One region of the Bradyrhizobium sp. 23AC genome, then DNA from elsewhere that is predicted to be linked to it. Evidence: riboswitches for the same ligand, from Rfam matches in the RefSeq annotation. Region 1 holds a riboswitch; the other holds the start of a gene.
What was found. Region 1 has a riboswitch for S-adenosylmethionine ahead of RAD10_RS01890 (O-succinylhomoserine sulfhydrylase). Riboswitches for the same ligand answer to the same signal wherever they lie in the genome.

Region 1 (8,854 bases):
CGTCATGGTCAGAATGATCGTCGGAAACACCAGCGCCATCGCCGCCAGCGCCTCGACGCCGAGCCGGCCGATATAGGAGGTCTCCGCGATCACCGTACAGGTGCCGGCCGAGAGCGCGATCACGTTGGGCCAGGCGAGGGAGAGCAGCGTGCGCAGGATCGGCCCGTCTACAAGCGCGCTTCGCACCGGCGGCGGGGGCGGCGGCAGCGGACGCTCTTGCTCATCGACCGGGATTTCGGCGATGTCGGACATGTCCTCTCCGGGGCACGGGGCGCCATTTGCGGCGCGGCAATGCGTTGGTGTGCCAATTATTTTCTTCGCGCAGAAGGCGCGGCGAGAGGTTTGTTAGCACGGCCCGCAGCGATTGCTCCTGCGCTAGCTGCAGGCGTGCCCTGCGGCAGCGCATTTCAGCCCGTGAAATTGCGGCTGTTGTTCTCCCTCTCCCCGCATGCGGGGAGAGGCGAAGTGCGCGGCGGCGCCATCGCCTATTCCACGGCCCAAACCAGCGGCGGACGGCCGCCAGCAGCAGCGCGCATGCGCACGCCGATATGCCGCCCGCATCCCGCAGCCAGGCCTTCGAACAATCCCTCCAGCACCCTGGCGCAGGCGGGGTGATAATCGGCAACGTCGTCCATCAGCTTCCAGCTCTGCTGGCGGAGTTCGAACGTGCCTTCGGATTGCTTCATTTCGGCGGCGTCATCCTGCGCCGCGAACAGCGCGCTCAGGAACGATGCGAATTCGCTCGCGCCGCCGCGGCTCATCGCCAGCGCGGCCGCGACCTCGTCGAAATATTGCATCCCGATCAGCTTGCCGGTGAGGTGCAGCAGATAGCCGGCGTCTTCCGGGCCAAACAGCTGCACCATCACGGGCGCCGCCGTGCGCACATACTCCATCGCATAGTTGCGATAGGCCTTTTCCAGTCGCGGCTTTGGCCAGCTCGCGACCGGCAGAGCCGGCGCAGCCTTCGCGTCGAACAGCGGCGCTTCCAGATGCCGCGCGAACACCAGGCGCTGATCGAGTTCTAGCGGATGATCGTATTGGCAATAATAGCCTTCCAGCCCATCCTGGCCGTCGACGCTCTGCTTGGTGCAGACGAAGCCGAGCCTGAGATCGCCGAGCGCGACGCCGTTGTTGGCGTGCCATCCCCGCAGCATCGCGCGCGAGACCTCGCCCGGCACGCCGCAGATCGCGGTGCCCTTCCAGATCCAGCGCGGCGGCGGATAGCGGATCCAGGCCTTGGCGTCGCTCTCATACATGTATTCGACATGCACGCCGCCGATCCAGTTCGAGAGATAGTGATATTGCGCGGCCGCCACCGCCGGCGGCAGATGATCGATTCCCAGCTTCCCAAGCCCGGGCAGGAAGCGCTCCTGCTGCTGACGCCGGAACACGCGGAAGACGAACTCGGCGGCATCCGCGGTGCCGCGCCGCGTGACGACGGTGAGGATGAGGCCGGTGAAATAGGCGTGGTAGAGGTCGGCGACCGCACGCCAGCGCTTCCATTGGGCTTCCTGCGCGGCGTCAGCTGCGGCGGTCATTCGTTTCGCTCCCGATCGTTGTTGCGATCGAGTGTGTCATCGCAGCTTTCGGCAAGCAACATGACGCCCGTGCAGAGCGCCCTGCGCGGGCGCTCGCCAATTCCGCATCACGAAGTTTGCGGTGGCGTCTTGGCCGCGCGCTCTCGCTCGACCCGTTCGGTGACATCGCGCGCCATCGCGACCGATCCCAGAACATTGCCGCCGGAATCCCGCACCAGCGCGAAGGTCATCTCGATGTAGAGCTTGCGCCCGCTCTTGTGCAGCGCGCGGGTCAGTGTCGGCCTGCCCGCAAGCTTCATACGGCCGCTGGCCAGCGCAGCTTCAAGCCCTTCCAGTGCGCGGCGCGCAGGTGTTCGGGAATGATCAGATCGAGATTCTGGCCGAGCGCTTCCGGAGCGGAGAAGCCGAACAGCGCCGCCGCTGCGCGGTTCCACCGCATGATCGTGCCGGAGCGATCCGAATAGATCAGCGCATCCGCGACGTCTTCGACAATCTTTGCGTCGAGTTCGGATTCGTTGGTCATGTCACCACCTTGCATCACTCCGAATGATTGCACATCCCGACACACATTCGGTGTCATCGCCCGACTTGATCGGGCGATCCAGTACTCCGAGACGGCAGTGATCAAATCGACAGGCCGCGGCGTACTGGATGCCCCGGTCAAGCCGGGGCATGACAGTAAAATGGGCAGCTACACCCGAAAATGCTTCGATAGTTTGAGGCCCTGGGCCTGATAGTTCGAGCCGATGCGCTGGCCGTACATCGCGTCGGGACGGGCCAGCATCTTCTCGTAGACGAGGCGGCCGACGATCTGGCCGTGCTCGAGGATGAACGGCACTTCGCGCGAACGCACTTCCAGCACGGCGCGCGCGCCTTTTCCGCCCGCGCCGGCATAACCGAAGCCGGGATCGAAGAATCCGGCATAGTGCACGCGGAATTCGCCGACCAGCGGATCGAACGGCACCATCTCCGCGGCGTAGTCGGGTGGCACCTGCACGGCTTCCTTCGACGCCAGGATGTAGAACTCGCCGGGATCGAGGATCAGGCTGCCGTCGGGGCGGGCCGAGATCGGCTCCCAGAAATCCTCCACCGCGTAGCCGGAGCGGCGATCGACGTCGACGACGCCGGTGTGGCGCTTGGCGCGGTAGCCGACGAAGCCGTTTGCCTTCTCGCCGGAGAGATCGACGGAGACGGCGACGCCGCCGGAGAGATCAGCATCGTCGATATCGACGAGGCGCTCGGCGGCATGCAAGCCATCGAGCTCATCGGCATTGAGGATCGCGTCACCGGTGCGGAAGCGCACCTGGCTGAGACGCGAGCCCTCGCTGACCAGCACCGGAAACGTCTTCGGGCTGATCTCGGCATAGAGCGGGCCGTGATAGCCGGCGCCGATCATGTCGAAGCGGCGGGTGCCGTCGGCGATGACGCGGGTGAAGACGTCGAGCCGGCCGGTCGAGCTTTTCGGGTTCGCCGCCGCGACGATCTCCGGCGGCAGCGCGAGGCTCTCAAGCAGCGGCACGATGTAGACGCAGTTGGTCTCCAGCACCGCGCCGTCGGCGAGGCTGAATTCGTGCAGCTTCAATTCGTCGATGCGCTCGGCGACGGTGGCGCCGGGACCCGGCAGGAAGCTGGCGCGGACGCGATAGGCGATGTCGCCGAGACGCAGATCAAGGCTCGCCGGCTGGATCTGGCTCTCGACGAAGTCATAGGCGGGCAGGATGAGCCCGGCCTTCGCCATCGCCGCGATCATGCGGTCGGGCAGGATACCATTGGCGTCGGGCGCAACCGTGAACGTCAACCGGGGGTCCTCGTCAGGGGTCAGATGCATCCGGACATGCCGGAAATACAAGTCTTTTACGGCTATCCGATGGACGCCTTGACGGAAAGGGCATTGCGGAATATGAGCATCACTTATCCCGTGGTGATTTGAGCCGGCCGGCTTGCAGCCACGTTAAATAAGTCGCTAAACAGGCCGGGGACCTCTGTGATCCCGGCCCGTGGAGATATCCAGGCCGGTTTTTTTGTGACCGTTTTCGACGAGACGGTCATGTCGGAGGTACCTATGTCGAAGTCGACCACCAACTACCGTCCCGAAACCCGCCTGGTCCATTCCGGCACCCTGCGCTCGCAATATGGCGAGACATCGGAGGCGCTGTTCCTGACCCAGGGCTATGTCTACGACACCGCGGAGCAATGCGAGGCGCGGTTCAAGGGCGAGGATCCGGGCTTCATCTATTCGCGCTACTCCAATCCCACCATCGCGATGTTCGAGCGCCGCATGATCGAGCTCGAAGGCGCCGAAGCCGCCCGCTCGGCGGCGACCGGCATGGCCGCGGTGACGACCGCGATCCTGGCGCCGCTTAGGGCCGGCGACCACGTGGTGGCTTCCCGCGCCCTGTTCGGCTCGTGCCTCTACGTCGTCCAGGACCTGCTGCCGCGCTACGGCATCGAGGCCACGCTGGTCGACGGAGCCAATCTCGATGAATGGCAGCGCGCCGTGCGGCCGAACACCAAGACGTTCTTCCTGGAGAGCCCGACCAACCCGACGCTCGACGTGCTCGACATCCCCGGGATTGCCGAGATCGCGCACAAGGGCGGCGCGCGGCTCGTCGTCGACAACGTGTTCGCAACGCCGATCTGGCAGAGCCCGCTCGCGCTCGGGGCCGACGTCGTGGTCTATTCTGCGACCAAGCATATCGACGGCCAGGGCCGCTGCCTCGGCGGCATCATCCTGTCGTCGGAAGCCTTCATCGCCGAGCACATCCACAATTTCATGCGCCAGACCGGCCCGTCGATCTCGCCGTTCAACGCCTGGGTCCTGCTCAAGGGCCTGGAGACGCTGGGCGTGCGCGTGCGCGCGCAGACCGAAACGGCCGCGCGCATCGCCGACGTGCTGGCGAGCCATCCGAAGATCTCGCGGCTGGTTTTCCCGGGCCGCGCCGATCATCCGCAGGCAGCGCTGGTGAAAAAGCAGATGCGCGGCGGCTCGACGCTGGTCGGCTTCGAGGTCAAGGGCGGCAAGGCGGCTGCGTTCCGCGTGCTCAACGAATTGAAGCTGGCGAAGATCTCGAACAATCTCGGCGACGCCAAGAGCCTCGTCACGCATCCGGCGACCACGACGCATCAGCGCCTGAGGCCGGAGGACCGCGCCGCGCTCGGCATCAGCGAAGGTTTTATTCGCTTCTCGGCTGGGCTGGAGCATGCCGATGATCTGATCGAGGATCTGACCGCGGCGCTGGAGAAGGCGTGAGGGGTGAATGGCGAGTAGTGAGTGGCGAATAGATCAATCCCTATTCGCTACTCGCCATTCCCTATTCGCCTTTACATCGGCCGATACGTCCGCACATCTCCCGGCACGTTCACGCCCAACTTGATCTGCCCCACCGAGCGGATGATGTCGTCGCCGAGCAGCTGGGCGAAGCAGGCGTAGCCCCAATCGTTCATGTGCAGGCCGTCGGCGATGACGAAGCTCTCGACCGGAATCGACTGGTTCTCGTGCCAGTCGCGCATCACCTCGAAGCGCGGGAAGATGCCGACGTGACGAAGCTCGGCGACCTTGCCGAGCAGTTTCACCATCTTGCCGGCGCTTTCACCGCGCTGGTTGACGGCCGGCGAATATTGCGGATCGACCAGCACGATGTCGGCACCGCCGGCGGCCTGGATGCGGCTGATGCCGTCCTCGACCAGTTTTGCGGTGTCCCCGGGATCGAGGTTGCGCAGCACCGCGTTGGTGCCGACCTGCCAGATCACGAGATCCGGATGCACGTCGATCACCTGGGTCTGGAGGCGCTTCATCATCTCGGGCGCATCCTCGCCGCCGACGCCGGCATTGACGACGGTGATGTCGGCGGTCGGATAGTGGCGGCGCAGCTGGGCGGCAAGACGATTCGGATAATTGAACTCCGGCGAGCTCGCGCCGAATCCTGCGGTCGACGACGAGCCGAACGCGACGATCACAACGGGCTGGCCGGCCACGAGCTTGCTTGCAACATGCGGCAGCGAACCCATCGCCTTCGAGCCGCCCTTTGACGGCAGGCAGGGCACGCGGTTGAAGACGTCGCCGGCGGATTTGGCGACCTGCTTCACCTTGTCGATGGCGCGCGCGGTGATGCCGCGCTGCTCGGGCGAGGTCACGGCAACGGTGGTCTGGGACGGCGAAGCGGGAGCGGGATCAGCCGACTGCGCCGGTGCTTGTGTCGCCTGCGCGGCTTGGGTCTGCGCATGGGACTGCGGGGCCGGCGCCAGCAACAACAGCACTGCTGCTGCAGGCGCGGTCAGCCGTGCCGTCAGGCAAAAAGGGCGGAGAGAACTCATTAACGCTAGACCTCAATTTTGCTGCTGGGCCGGCTCCAGATGGGCTGCGTCGATCACGAACTGTGCCAACGCCCGGCCAAGGCAATCATGAACCTGCTTCGCCAGTTCGGGCCCGCGGGACGGGCTGAACAGGTCGAACTGACCCTGATCATTCCACTGCCGCATGATCGTGAAACGATCGAACAGCGGAATATCATGCTCCTGCGCCACAACGCGCATATTATCGAGAAATGGTTGGGCCGAGATCATCGTTTCGGTACGCGGGCTGTACTGCAAATTCATCAAAACGACGTCGGCCCCTGCCTTTTGCAACGCAATAACCCCCTCGGTGACTGCGCTGCGAAATTCGTCGGGATCGATGGATCGGATGGCATCCACGGTCCCGGTCTGCCAGACGACCAAAGTAGGCGTTTTTGCTTCCATCAGCTTAACGAAGGTCGAGGCGGCCTCCTCCGCCGTTCGCTTGCTCTGTATTTCTACGGAGACGTGCACTGCTTCCGACGGCGGCAGCTTTTCCTTCAGAGTCGCTTCCATACGCGCCGGATAGGAGCTGCCCTCCGAGGACGGAATCGTGGTCGAGCGGCTGCCGACGACCAGGATTTCGAGCGGCTTGCCAGCCTTGACGGCCTCGGCGACCTTGGGAAGCTGGCTTTCGCTGGTAAGCAGATAAGACGGCAATTCGCACGCCGCGGGCGCGGTGGCAGCGCCAGACGCAGCATCGCCCGCGCGCGCCACAGGCGCGGCGAGGCTACCGCATAGCAGGACCAGGCTCAGGAGAACCTTCGCCTTCATCAGCCCCCTCCCGCCAGATCGGCGTTGCCGACGGCGTTTTTGGTTTTCGCACCGCTCTTGTCAGCCACGCGCTTGTACCACGAAATCACCCAGGCCACGCCCCACATGATCAGGACCCCGGAGAGACTAATCAGCGCATGCATGGCTGCGCCGCCGGAGACTTCGGCAAGAATGAAATGCCCGGCGAAGGCCAGGAAGACGCCGAGGCAGAAGATCTCGAGAGAATGCTGGCCACATAGAATCAATGGTCGCAACCAGCGCGATTTCAAGCCCGGCCAATCCCGGGGTAGGAAGCGGACGGTGAGCGCGGCCAGCGCCAGGAAATGCGTGAAGCGCAGCACGTCGAGATCGGTCTTGTCGATCGGATACATCCACTGCTCGACCCGCTTCGGCATGAATTGGGAGAGCTGCGGCACGTACCAGGTCAGCGTCACGTAGAACGCCGCGGCGAGATAGGCGATCGCGATCCACATCGTCACCGGCGAGGCCAGGATACGCGACATCCGTCGCGCACCTCCGAGCGCGCACCATGCCCCGAAGACGAACAGCAATTGCCAGGCCAGCGGATTGAAGGCCCAGAAGCCGTTCGGATAGGCGGAGAAGTAGAGATCGTACTCCCAGGTGACCGCGTAGAGCACGACCGAGAGGCCGAGCGTGACGTCGGGGCGCCATTTCATCGACCACAGGATCAGCGGCAGCGCCAGCATCAGCACGATGTAGAGCGGCAGCACGTCCATGTTGACGGGCCGGAAACGCAGCAGCAGCGCCTGCACGATGGTGACGTCGGGCTGCTTGAGGAAATCCATGATACCCATCTCTTCGGTGTAGAGCGGGTTCTCGAACCTGGTCGCGACGTAGGAGATTTCGGCGAGGAAGATCGTGAACAGGAAGACGTGGGCGACGTAGATCTGCCAGACCCGGCGCAGGATGCGCGCGGTGGCGATGACGACACCGCTCTCCAGCATCGCCCTTCCGTAGACGAAGGCGGCGGTGTAGCCGGAGATGAAGATGAAGATCTCGGTGGCGTCGCTGAAGCCGTAATTGCGGATCGTGAACCAGGTCAGCAGACTCGGCGGCAGATGGTCGATGAAGATCAGCCACAGCGCCAGCCCGCGGAACAGGTCGAGCCGGAGCTCGCGCTCGCCGATGGCGGGCAGCGTGATGGCCGGTGCGGTCGCCCGCGGCTTCGCCCCCGCGAGCTTGCTGTCCACAGCCATGCTGTCTGCAGGCTTGGCGTCTGCAGGCTTGACGTCTGCAGGCTTGGCGGTTCCCGCGATCGTCGATCCCGTTACATGGTCGGCAATGGTCATCGGGGGCCTAAAAACCCTTCCGCAAATCGCGACGTTGAGGAGTGTACCGGTCCGGTCGTCGTCTCGCAAAGCGGCCGGATCACATCCGGGTGTCATTCCCCTCGAATTCTGGCGGGACGATGTCGCCAGAGCCGCCTCCGGCGTTTGGTTCCAGCGCCGGATTTCGGTATGATAGCAGCCATGTACCGCGCCGTGACCCGTCAGATTGAAGTGACCGTCGAGCCGAACTTTGTTCCGGAGCAGTCGTCGGCCGACCGCTCCCGCTACTTCTGGTCCTACACCATCGTCATCGTCAATTCGGGCGAGGAGACCGTGCAGCTCAAGACGCGGCACTGGATCATCACCGATGCCTCCGGGCGCCAGCAGGAGGTGAAGGGCGAGGGCGTGGTCGGCGAGCAGCCGATCCTGGCCCCCGGCGAGCGCTTCGAATACACCTCCGGCGTCCCGCTCTCGACCGCCTCGGGCTTCATGACCGGCCGCTACCAGATGGTCACCGAAAGCGGCGAGCGCTTCGAGATCGACGTGCCGGCGTTTTCGCTGGATAGCCCGGACAATAAGCGGGTGTTGAATTAGGGCGCCTCGCTCTCGTGTCCCGGACGCGCAGCAACGCCTCTTAGCGTTGCTGCGCAGAGCCGGGACCCAGGGGCGCCACGGCACGCGGCGAGATGGGCCCCGGCTCTGCAGCGCATCACTTCGTGCTGCGCAGCGTCCGGGGCACGAGATCGGAGAGGGCGCATGTTCTCTCAACGCGGTCATTGCGAGGAGCGCTTGCGGATGAGGCGACATCGCGATGCTCCAGTGCACATCTCAACGGCAGTGCCGTAGGGTGGGCAAAGGCGCATAGCGCCGTGCCCACAATCTCCCTCCATGAGCAACAAGGCGTGGGCACGCTGCGCTTTG
Region 2 (8,854 bases), on a different contig from region 1:
ATGGTGTCCTCGACCGAAGGCTCGCTGACGAAGATCGGCTGGAAGCGCCGCGCCAGCGCGGCGTCCTTCTCGACGTGCTTCTGGTATTCGTCGAGCGTGGTCGCGCCGATGCAGTGCAGCTCGCCGCGGGCGAGCGCGGGCTTGAGCAAATTGGAGGCGTCCATCGCGCCGTCGCCCTTGCCGGCACCGATCAAGGTGTGCATCTCGTCGATGAAGAGGACGAAATTCCCCTCGCTCGCGGTCACCTCCTGGAGCACGGCCTTCAGCCGCTCCTCGAACTCACCGCGGTATTTTGCACCCGCGATCAGCGCGCCGAGGTCGAGCGACAGCAACTTCTTGTCCTTCAGGCTCTCCGGCACGTCGCCGTTGACGATGCGCAGCGCCAACCCTTCCGCGATGGCGGTCTTGCCGACGCCGGGCTCGCCGATCAGGACGGGATTGTTCTTGGTCCGACGCGAGAGCACCTGGATGGTGCGGCGGATCTCCTCGTCGCGGCCGATGACCGGATCGAGCTTGCCGTCGCGCGCGGCCTGGGTCAGGTCGCGGGCATATTTCTTCAGCGCGTCGTACGCGTTCTCGGCAGTGGCCGAGTCGGCCGTGCGGCCCTTGCGCAGGGCCTCGATCGCCGCATTGAGGTTTTGCGGGGTGACGCCGCCCTTGGCGAGGATGGTGCCGGCCTCGCTGGTCTTTTCCAGCGTTAGGCCGAGCAACAGCCGCTCGACGGTGACGAAGCTGTCGCCAGCCTTCTCGCCGGCCTTTTCGGCGGCATCAAAAGTGCGGGCGAGCTCGGGCGCCAGATAGATCTGGCCGGCGCCGCCGCCACTGACCTTCGGCACCTTGCCGAGGGCATCCTCGGTCGCCTTCAGGATTGCACGGGAATTGCCGCCGGCGCGGTCGATCAGGCCGGAAGCGAGGCCCTCATTGTCGTCCAGGAGGACCTTGAGCACGTGCAGGGTGGAAAACTGCTGGTGCCCCTCGCGCATCGCAAGCGACTGCGCTGACTGGACGAAGCCCCTGGAGCGTTCGGTGTATTTGTCGATATTCATCTTTTCTGTCCCTCGGCCTGCCCCTGGAGCCCTCTAAGGCACTCCAAACGGCATCTTCATTGGGTTTCCGATTACCGCATTGACGTTTCTCAACCGGTAACGGTCGTGTTTTTGCCGACGTTGCCGCCGGCCTGAGGCAGATGTGGGAAGCAGGTTGCGGATGCGAAAGAGGCCAGTTCACAATTTCGTGCGCTGATCCGCCGGCTTGGCGGGGCCGGGTCGAATCCCTTAAGTAGCGGCATGACAGCTAGCCAGACCGCCGAGATCACCGGCCTTTACCGCTACCCGATCAAGGGCCTGACACCTGAGCTGCTGCACCGCGCCCCCTTGCGGACGGGCCAGACCCTGCCCGCCGACCGCCGCTACGCCATCGAGAACGGCCCGAGCGGCTTTGATCCCGAACGGCCCGAATGGAGGCCGAAAATCCAGTTTCTGATGCTCGCACGCAATGAGCGGCTTGCCGAGCTCGACAGCCGCTTCGACGACGCCACCAATGTCTTGACCATCCGCAAGGACGGCCAGACCGTCGCCAGCGGCGACCTCGAGACCGCGGCCGGGCGCGCCGCCATCGAGCGCTACTTCGCGGAGAATTTTCAGCCGGAGCTGAAGGGGCCGCCAAAAGTCCTGTCAGGCCGCGACCACAGCTTCTCCGACGTCGCCCGCAAGGTCGTCTCCATCATCAATCTCGGCAGCGTCCGCGCCATCGAGACAATCCTGGGCGGCACCGCCGTGAATCCCCTGCGTTTCCGTGCCAATCTTTATGTAAAGGGGTGGCCGGCCTGGTCGGAGCTCGATCTCGTCGGCCAGACGCTGGCGATCGGCGCGGCGCGGCTGAAGGTGGTCAAGCGCATCGTCCGCTGCCCGGCCACCAATGTCGACCCGGTTACGGCCAAGCGCGATCTCGAGATACCGCCGACGCTCTCGCGCAATCTCGGCCACATGGACTGCGGCATCTATGCCGAGGTGATCGAAGGTGGCGAGATCGGCGTCGGCGATGCGATCGCGTTGGAAGAGCCGAAGCTGGTGTGAGCCGGCACCGGTACCGTAGGGTGGGCAAAGCGAAGCTTGCCCACGCAATTTCTGCGACGGAGAGAGATGGTGGGCACGGCGCAAGTGCGCCTTTGCCCACCCTACGGCTCCCTCGTTAGTTCGGCATCACATAGGCATAGATCCGCCCGCGCGAGACCGGCGCTTCGCGGACGCGGTTGCCGTTGTTGCCGGAGATCATGATCGGATTGCCCTGCGCGTCGATGCCCGTGATGATGCCGACATGACCGCCTCTGCGACCGCGCGACATCACCGCGATGGCGCCGACCTGCGGACCGGAGACACGGGTGCCGTAACGCGCGAACGAGCTCGCCATGTCGGAGCCCGAGCCCTTATGGCCGGTGTGCTCCAACACCATGTTCATGAAACGCGCGCACCACAGGCTGCCGCGGCCGGTCGGATTGCCGCCGACATAGCGGCGCGCCTCGGATACGAGGTTCGATCCGCCGCCGAAGCCACCGCTATTGGCCATCGCGGTATTAGCCGTTGCGGTATTAGCCATGGCGTTATGGACCATGCCGCCGCTATTGGCGTTCGGATCATAGCTCGCCTGGGTGTCGGCGAATCCGCTAGCCCGCAACTGCGCCGCGCTGCGCTCGAAGCGCGAGCTGCGTGCATGGTGGCGGTAGTGATGATGTCTGGCGTGGTGCACGTGTGCGTGCCGCTCTGCGCTATGACGATGATGCGGCCGCGCTGAGGCCGGAGAAACGAACGCGGCAACCGCCGCGAAGAAGATCGCCAGCGCGACAACACAACGCGACAGGCGAGACGCAAACAACTCAAACATTCTTCATCCTTCGTTGACACCCCACTTCCCAATCGGCCCGTGCAACGGCCAGGATCGGTCTGGCCGTTAAGCCGCCCGATGTGGCGAGAAAAAGACGCGGGCTGCCTGCGAATAGCTGCGATGATTTTGTGCCGATACTGGCTCGAGGCTGCCGATTGCCGACAACAGCATTAACTGCAATCCTGCAAGGGCGGCTTAAAGAGAGGGAAACGGTTAATGCCCCACGCCACGACCAGGGATGACGTCCGCATTTATTTCGAAGAAGCGGGTCAGGGAACGCCGATCATTTTTCTGCACGAGTTCGCGGCCGACCACACCAATTGGGAGCCGCAGATGCGCTACTTCTCGCGCGGCCATCGCTGCATCACCTATTCGGCGCGCGGCTACACGCCGTCGGACGTGCCTGAAGGCGAGGTTTACAGCTACACGCATTTCTATAGCGATGCGCTCGCGGTGCTCGATCATCTCAGGATTGAGCGCGCGCATCTGGTCGGCCTGTCGATGGGCGCCTACTCCTCGCTCCAGATCGGGCTCAACGCGCCGCAGCGCGCGTTGTCGATGACGCTGGCCGGCGTCGGCTCCGGCTCGGAGATCGAGAATTTGGAGGCCTGGCGCAAGCAGTGCCGCGCCAATGCCGAGCAGTTCGAGACGCTGGGCTCCGCGGAGGTCGCGAAAGTGACGCGCGAGGCGCCGAGCCGGATTCCCTTCCTGGTGAAGGATGCTCGCGGCCACGCCGATTTCTACGCCGCGCTGGCGCGCCACGACGCCAAGGGGTCGGCACGCACGATGCGCGGCTTCCAGGGCCGCCGCCCCTCGATTTACACGATGACGGATGCGATCAAGCGCGCATCGACGCCGGCGCTGATCATCTGCGGCGACGAGGACGATCTATGCCTCGGACCGAGCCTGTTCCTGAAAAAGCATCTGCCTGCGGCGGGGCTGGCGATGTTTCCGAAATCCGGCCACGTGCTCAATCTCGAAGAGCCCGCGCTGTTCAACGCGAGCGTGGAGCGGTTCGTGGCGCTGGTTGAGGCCGGCCGCTGGCCAGCACGCGATCCCAGATCGCTGGCGGCGCATTAGAGCGAAGACGTCGCCAAACGCTCCGTCTTGTAGCCCGGATGGAGCGCAAGCGTAATCCGGGATTCTCGAGCGCGGCACGACCTGCCCCGGATTGCGCTCCGCTCCATCCGGGCTACGAAAAACTACTTCCCCCCGCCGCGGCTGAGCAAGAACACCGCCTGCTCGCCGAACATGTTCCAGACCCACCAGGGCAGATTCAGCGGCACCGGGCGGCCGTAGAGATCGAGCGCGACCGAGCGCTCCATCTTGACGTTGATCTCGTCGCAGAGCTGCACGAAATCCTTGATGGTGCAGAAATGGATGTTGGCGGTGTCGTACCAGGTTGCCGGCAAATTCTCGGTGCGCGGCATGTGGCCGCCGACCAGGAGCTGGAGCCGCATCTTCCAGAAGCCGAAATTCGGGAACGAGACGATGGCGCGGCGGCCGATGCGCAGCAGATTCTCCAGCACCACGCGCGGCTGCCGCGTCGCCTGCAGCGTCTGCGACAGGATCACGTAGTCGAAGGCGTCATCCGGATAATTGACGAGATCGGTGTCGGCATCACCCTGCACCACCGCAAGGCCCTTGGCGACGCAGCGATTGACGCCCTCGCGCGACAGCTCGATGCCGCGGCCGTCGATGCCGCGGGTCTCCAGCAGCTGAAGCAGATCGCCCTCGCCGCAGCCGACGTCGAGCACTTTCGAGCCCGGCTTGACCATCTCGGCGACCAGCAGATGATCGGCGCGAAACTGGCCGGACGATCCGGTCGCGACGCCGTTCAACGGCAGCACTTCCTGTACAGACATGACTAGCCGTCCCTGGTGAGCCCGCGCGCCTTGCCCGCCGATTGCAGGAAGGCGCGGGAGATGTCGAAGAATTCGGGCACGTCGAGCAGGAAGGCGTCGTGGCCGCGATCGGTCTCGATCTCGGCGAACGACACCCGCGCGCTCGACGCATTCAGCGCGTGCACCAGTGCGCGCGATTCCGAGGTCGGAAACAGCCAGTCGCTGGTGAAGGAGACCACGCAGAAGCGGGTCGCAATTCCCGCGAACGCCTTTGCGAGCACGCCGCCATGGTCGGCGGCGATGTCGAAATAATCCATCGCGCGCGTCAGATAGAGATAGGAATTGGCATCGAAACGCTCGACGAAGGACGAGCCCTGGTAGCGTAGATAGGACTCGACCTGGAAGTCGGCGTCGAACGAGAAGGTCGGCAGCTCGCGGTCCTGCATGCGCCGGCCGAATTTTCGATGCAGCGCCGCGTCCGAAAGATAGGTGATGTGCGCCGCCATCCGCGCCACCGCGAGCCCGCGATGCGGATGGATGCCGTGATCGGCATAGCCGCCGCCGTGCCAGTCGGGATCGGCCATCACGGCCTGGCGGCCGAGCTCGTGGAAGGCGATGTTCTGCGCCGAGTGCCGCGTCGCGCAGGCAATCGCCAGCGCGGAGAACACGCGGCCCGGATAGGCGGCGGTCCATTGCAGCACCTGCATGCCGCCCATCGAGCCGCCGACCACCGCAAACAGCGTGTCGACGCCGAGCCGGTCGACCAGCATCGCCTGCGCACGCACCATGTCGGGGATGGTGATGACCGGGAAATCCAGGCCCCAGACCTTGCCGGTAGCAGGATTGATCGACGCCGGCCCGGTCGAGCCCATGCAGCCGCCGATCACGTTGGAGCAGATGATGAAGTAGTGCTTGGGATCGATGGGGCGGCCAGGGCCGACCAGCGTCTCCCACCAACCGGGCTTGCCGGTGACGGGATGCACATTGGCGACATGCTGATCGCCGGTCAGCGCATGGCAGATCAGCACCGCGTTGGAGCGATCGGCGTTGAGCTCGCCATAGGTCTGGTAGGCGATCTGGAACGGGGTGAGATCGACGCCGCAATCGAGCCGCAGCGGCTGCTCGGCGCCGAAATGCGCGATCTGCGAGCTTGGATGATCCACCTCGTGCGACCGTTCGTCGGCGCTGATCGCAGGACTCGGTATCGACTTGACGCCACCCATCTGACCATCGACCTCGTTTGCGATCAAACGCGTGATCGCCACTTGCATCAGGCCATGAAAAACCCGGCCTGAACGATAGGTTCGGCCGGGATCGGAAGCGTCCCCGGCCTGTTTAGCGAGTTTTTTAACGTGGCTGCAAGCCGGCCGGCTCAAATGACCACGGAACAGGCAAAAGCTACCGTCTTGGGCGGTTTTCGTCAAGTCGCGGCCCGGATCGGCCCAATTCGTCTCTCTCGCGTCGTCCGAAAAGGACGTGATTTCTCTTTGCTTTCGCCGTCCCGACTGCCTAATCAGGACATCCCCCATCGAAACCATCGACAGCCAGACATGTCCCAACGTCCGCCCGCGCCACCATCGCTCCAGGAACTGCGCAAGGAGATCGACGCGATCGACGAGGGCATGCATCGCCTGCTGATGCAGCGCGGCGACATCATCGACCGCCTGATCCAGGTGAAGCAAACCCAGGAGGTCGGCTCGGCGTTCCGCCCCGCGCGCGAGGCCGCCATGATGCGCGAGATCGTGCAGCGCCATCGCGGCATCCTGCCGCTCGACACGGTCGAGAGCATCTGGCGCGTCATCATCTCGACGTTCACCTATGTGCAGGCGCCGTTCTCGGTGCATGCCGACATCTCGGCGAGCGAGCCGGCGATGCGCGATTCCGCGCGCTTCCATTTCGGCTTCACGGTGCCTTACGTCGCGCATTTCAGCGCGCAGGCCGCGGTCGAGGCGGTAGCGAAATCCAAGGGCGATCTGGCGCTGGTGTCGGCGACGTCCAGCCGCACGCCATGGTGGCTCTTGCTCGAAACGGAAGGCGCGCCGAAGATCATCGCGCGGATGCCCTTCGTCGAGCGCGACGATCATCCGGCGGCACTGCCGGTGTTCGCAATTTCGCGCGTCGCCGACAGCGCCCTGGTGACGGAGGTCGAGACCTTCAGCGTCCGCGTCTCCGGCTGGAACGCCGAGGTCGCGCGCGCCCTGTCGCCGCTCGCCGAGATCGTGGCGGTGCCTGATACCGCCTTCGACGGCGCGGCGCTGCTTGTCTCGGTCACGAGCGCGACCAGCATCGACAAAATCAGGGCTGCCCTGATCGAGGCGGGGGCCTCGGTGCGCTCCACGGCCCTCGTCGGCAGCCACGCAACGCGCTATACGGTGCCCCCGACCGGGGCGAAATCGTAAATCGCACGCCGCGCCCCGCCATTCTCGGAGTTCAAGATGTCCCGCCCCGTGCCGAATCCCGGCATTCTCGATATTGCGCCCTACACGCCCGGCAAGAGCCCGGTCGCCGAGCCGGGCCGCAAGGTGTTCAAGCTGTCGGCCAACGAGACTCCGTTCGGGCCCTCGCCCAAGGCAATCGAAGCCTTCAAGCACGTGGCGGACCACCTGGAAGACTATCCGGAAGGAACCTCGCGCGTGTTGCGCGAGGCGATCGGCCGCTCATTCGGGCTCGACCCGAACCGCATCATCTGCGGCGCCGGCTCCGACGAGATCCTCAATCTGCTGGCGCACACCTATCTCAGCCACGGCGACGAGGCGATCTCCACCACGCACGGCTTCCTGGTCTACCCGATCGCGACCATGGCGGTCGGCGCCAAGAATGTCGTCGCGCAGGAGACCAACCTCACCTGCGACGTCGACGCCATCCTCAAGGCGGTGACGCCGCGCACCAAGCTGGTCTGGCTCGCCAACCCCAACAATCCGACCGGCACCTATGTGCCGTTCGACGAGGTCAAGCGCCTGCGCGCCGGCCTGCCCTCGCACGTGCTGCTGGTGCTCGACGCCGCCTATTGCGACTACGTCTCGCGCAACGACTACGAGATGGGAATCGAGCTGGTCGCCACCACCGAGAATACGGTGGTGACGCACACCTTCTCCAAGATCCACGGCCTCGCCGCGCTGCGCATCGGCTGGATGTTCGGCCCCGAGCACATCATCGACGCGGTCAACCGCATCCGCGGCCCGTTCAACGTGTCGACGCCGGCAATGTATGCCGCGGTCGCCGCGATCGAGGACACCGCGCACCAGGCGATGTCGAAGCAATTCACCGAGACCTGGCGCAACTGGTTGACCGACGAGATCGGCAAGCTCGGGCTGAAGGTGACGCCGAGCGTCGCCAATTTCGTGCTGATCCACTTCCCGACCGACAGGGGCAAGACCGCTGACGATGCCGACGCCTTCCTGACCAAGCGGGGCCTGGTGCTGCGCGCACTGAAGAATTACGGCCTGCCGCATTCGCTGCGCATGACCATCGGCACCGAGGAGGCGAACCGCCTCGTCGTCGACGGCCTGCGCGATTTCGTGGCCGGCAAATGAGCAGCGCACCGCACTTCCAGCGCGTCGCGCTGATCGGTTTCGGCCTGATCGGCGGCTCGATCGCGCGCGCTGCGAAGCTCCAGGGCCTGGCGGGCGAGATCGTCACCACCGCGCGCTCGGAGAAGACCCGCGCGCGGGTGATGGAGCTCGGAATCGTCGACCAGGTCGTGGCGACCAATGCGGAAGCGGTGAAGGATGCTGATCTGGTCATCCTCTGCATTCCCGTCGGCGCCTGCGGCGAGGTCGCGCAGGAGATCGCCGCGCATCTGAAGCCCGGCGCAATCATCTCCGACGTCGGCTCGGTCAAGGGCGCCATCGTCAGGGACATGGCGCCGTATCTGCCGAAGACCGTTCATTTCGTGCCGGCACATCCCGTGGCGGGCACCGAGCATTCAGGGCCGGATTCAGGTTTCGCCGAGCTCTTCATCAATCGCTGGTGCATTCTCACCCCGCCGGAAGGCGTCGATGCGGCCGCGACCGATCGCCTGCGCGCCTTCTGGGCGGCGATGGGCGCCAAGGTCGAGGTGATGACGCCGGATCATCACGATCTCGTGCTCGCGATCACCAGCCATCTGCCGCATCTGATCGCCTACACCA

Region 2: another riboswitch for S-adenosylmethionine. It lies ahead of metX (homoserine O-acetyltransferase MetX); the one in region 1 lies ahead of RAD10_RS01890 (O-succinylhomoserine sulfhydrylase).

The regions. Positions count from the first base shown of each region.
Region 1 covers NZ_JAVAYN010000001.1:388,175-397,028, forward strand. The annotation lists gene RAD10_RS01865 (MATE family efflux transporter) at 1-252, opposite strand, end outside; gene RAD10_RS01870 (hypothetical protein) at 486-1,538, opposite strand; gene RAD10_RS01875 (PAS domain S-box protein) at 1,646-1,837, opposite strand; gene RAD10_RS01880 (PAS domain S-box protein) at 1,834-2,166, opposite strand; gene RAD10_RS01885 (2'-deoxycytidine 5'-triphosphate deaminase) at 2,230-3,366, opposite strand; SAM riboswitch at 3,447-3,526, shown strand; gene RAD10_RS01890 (O-succinylhomoserine sulfhydrylase) at 3,601-4,788, shown strand; gene RAD10_RS01895 (SGNH/GDSL hydrolase family protein) at 4,860-5,852, opposite strand; gene RAD10_RS01900 (SGNH/GDSL hydrolase family protein) at 5,865-6,644, opposite strand; gene RAD10_RS01905 (OpgC domain-containing protein) at 6,644-7,954, opposite strand; gene apaG (Co2+/Mg2+ efflux protein ApaG) at 8,135-8,527, shown strand.
Region 2 covers NZ_JAVAYN010000015.1:9,790-18,643, reverse strand. The annotation lists gene clpB (ATP-dependent chaperone ClpB) at 1-1,046, opposite strand, end outside; gene RAD10_RS28415 (MOSC domain-containing protein) at 1,287-2,075, shown strand; gene RAD10_RS28410 (NlpC/P60 family protein) at 2,191-2,880, opposite strand; gene RAD10_RS28405 (alpha/beta fold hydrolase) at 3,097-3,960, shown strand; gene metW (methionine biosynthesis protein MetW) at 4,083-4,745, opposite strand; gene metX (homoserine O-acetyltransferase MetX) at 4,748-5,947, opposite strand; SAM riboswitch at 6,039-6,118, opposite strand; gene RAD10_RS28390 (chorismate mutase) at 6,275-7,123, shown strand; gene hisC (histidinol-phosphate transaminase) at 7,160-8,257, shown strand; gene RAD10_RS28380 (prephenate/arogenate dehydrogenase family protein) at 8,254-8,854, shown strand, end outside.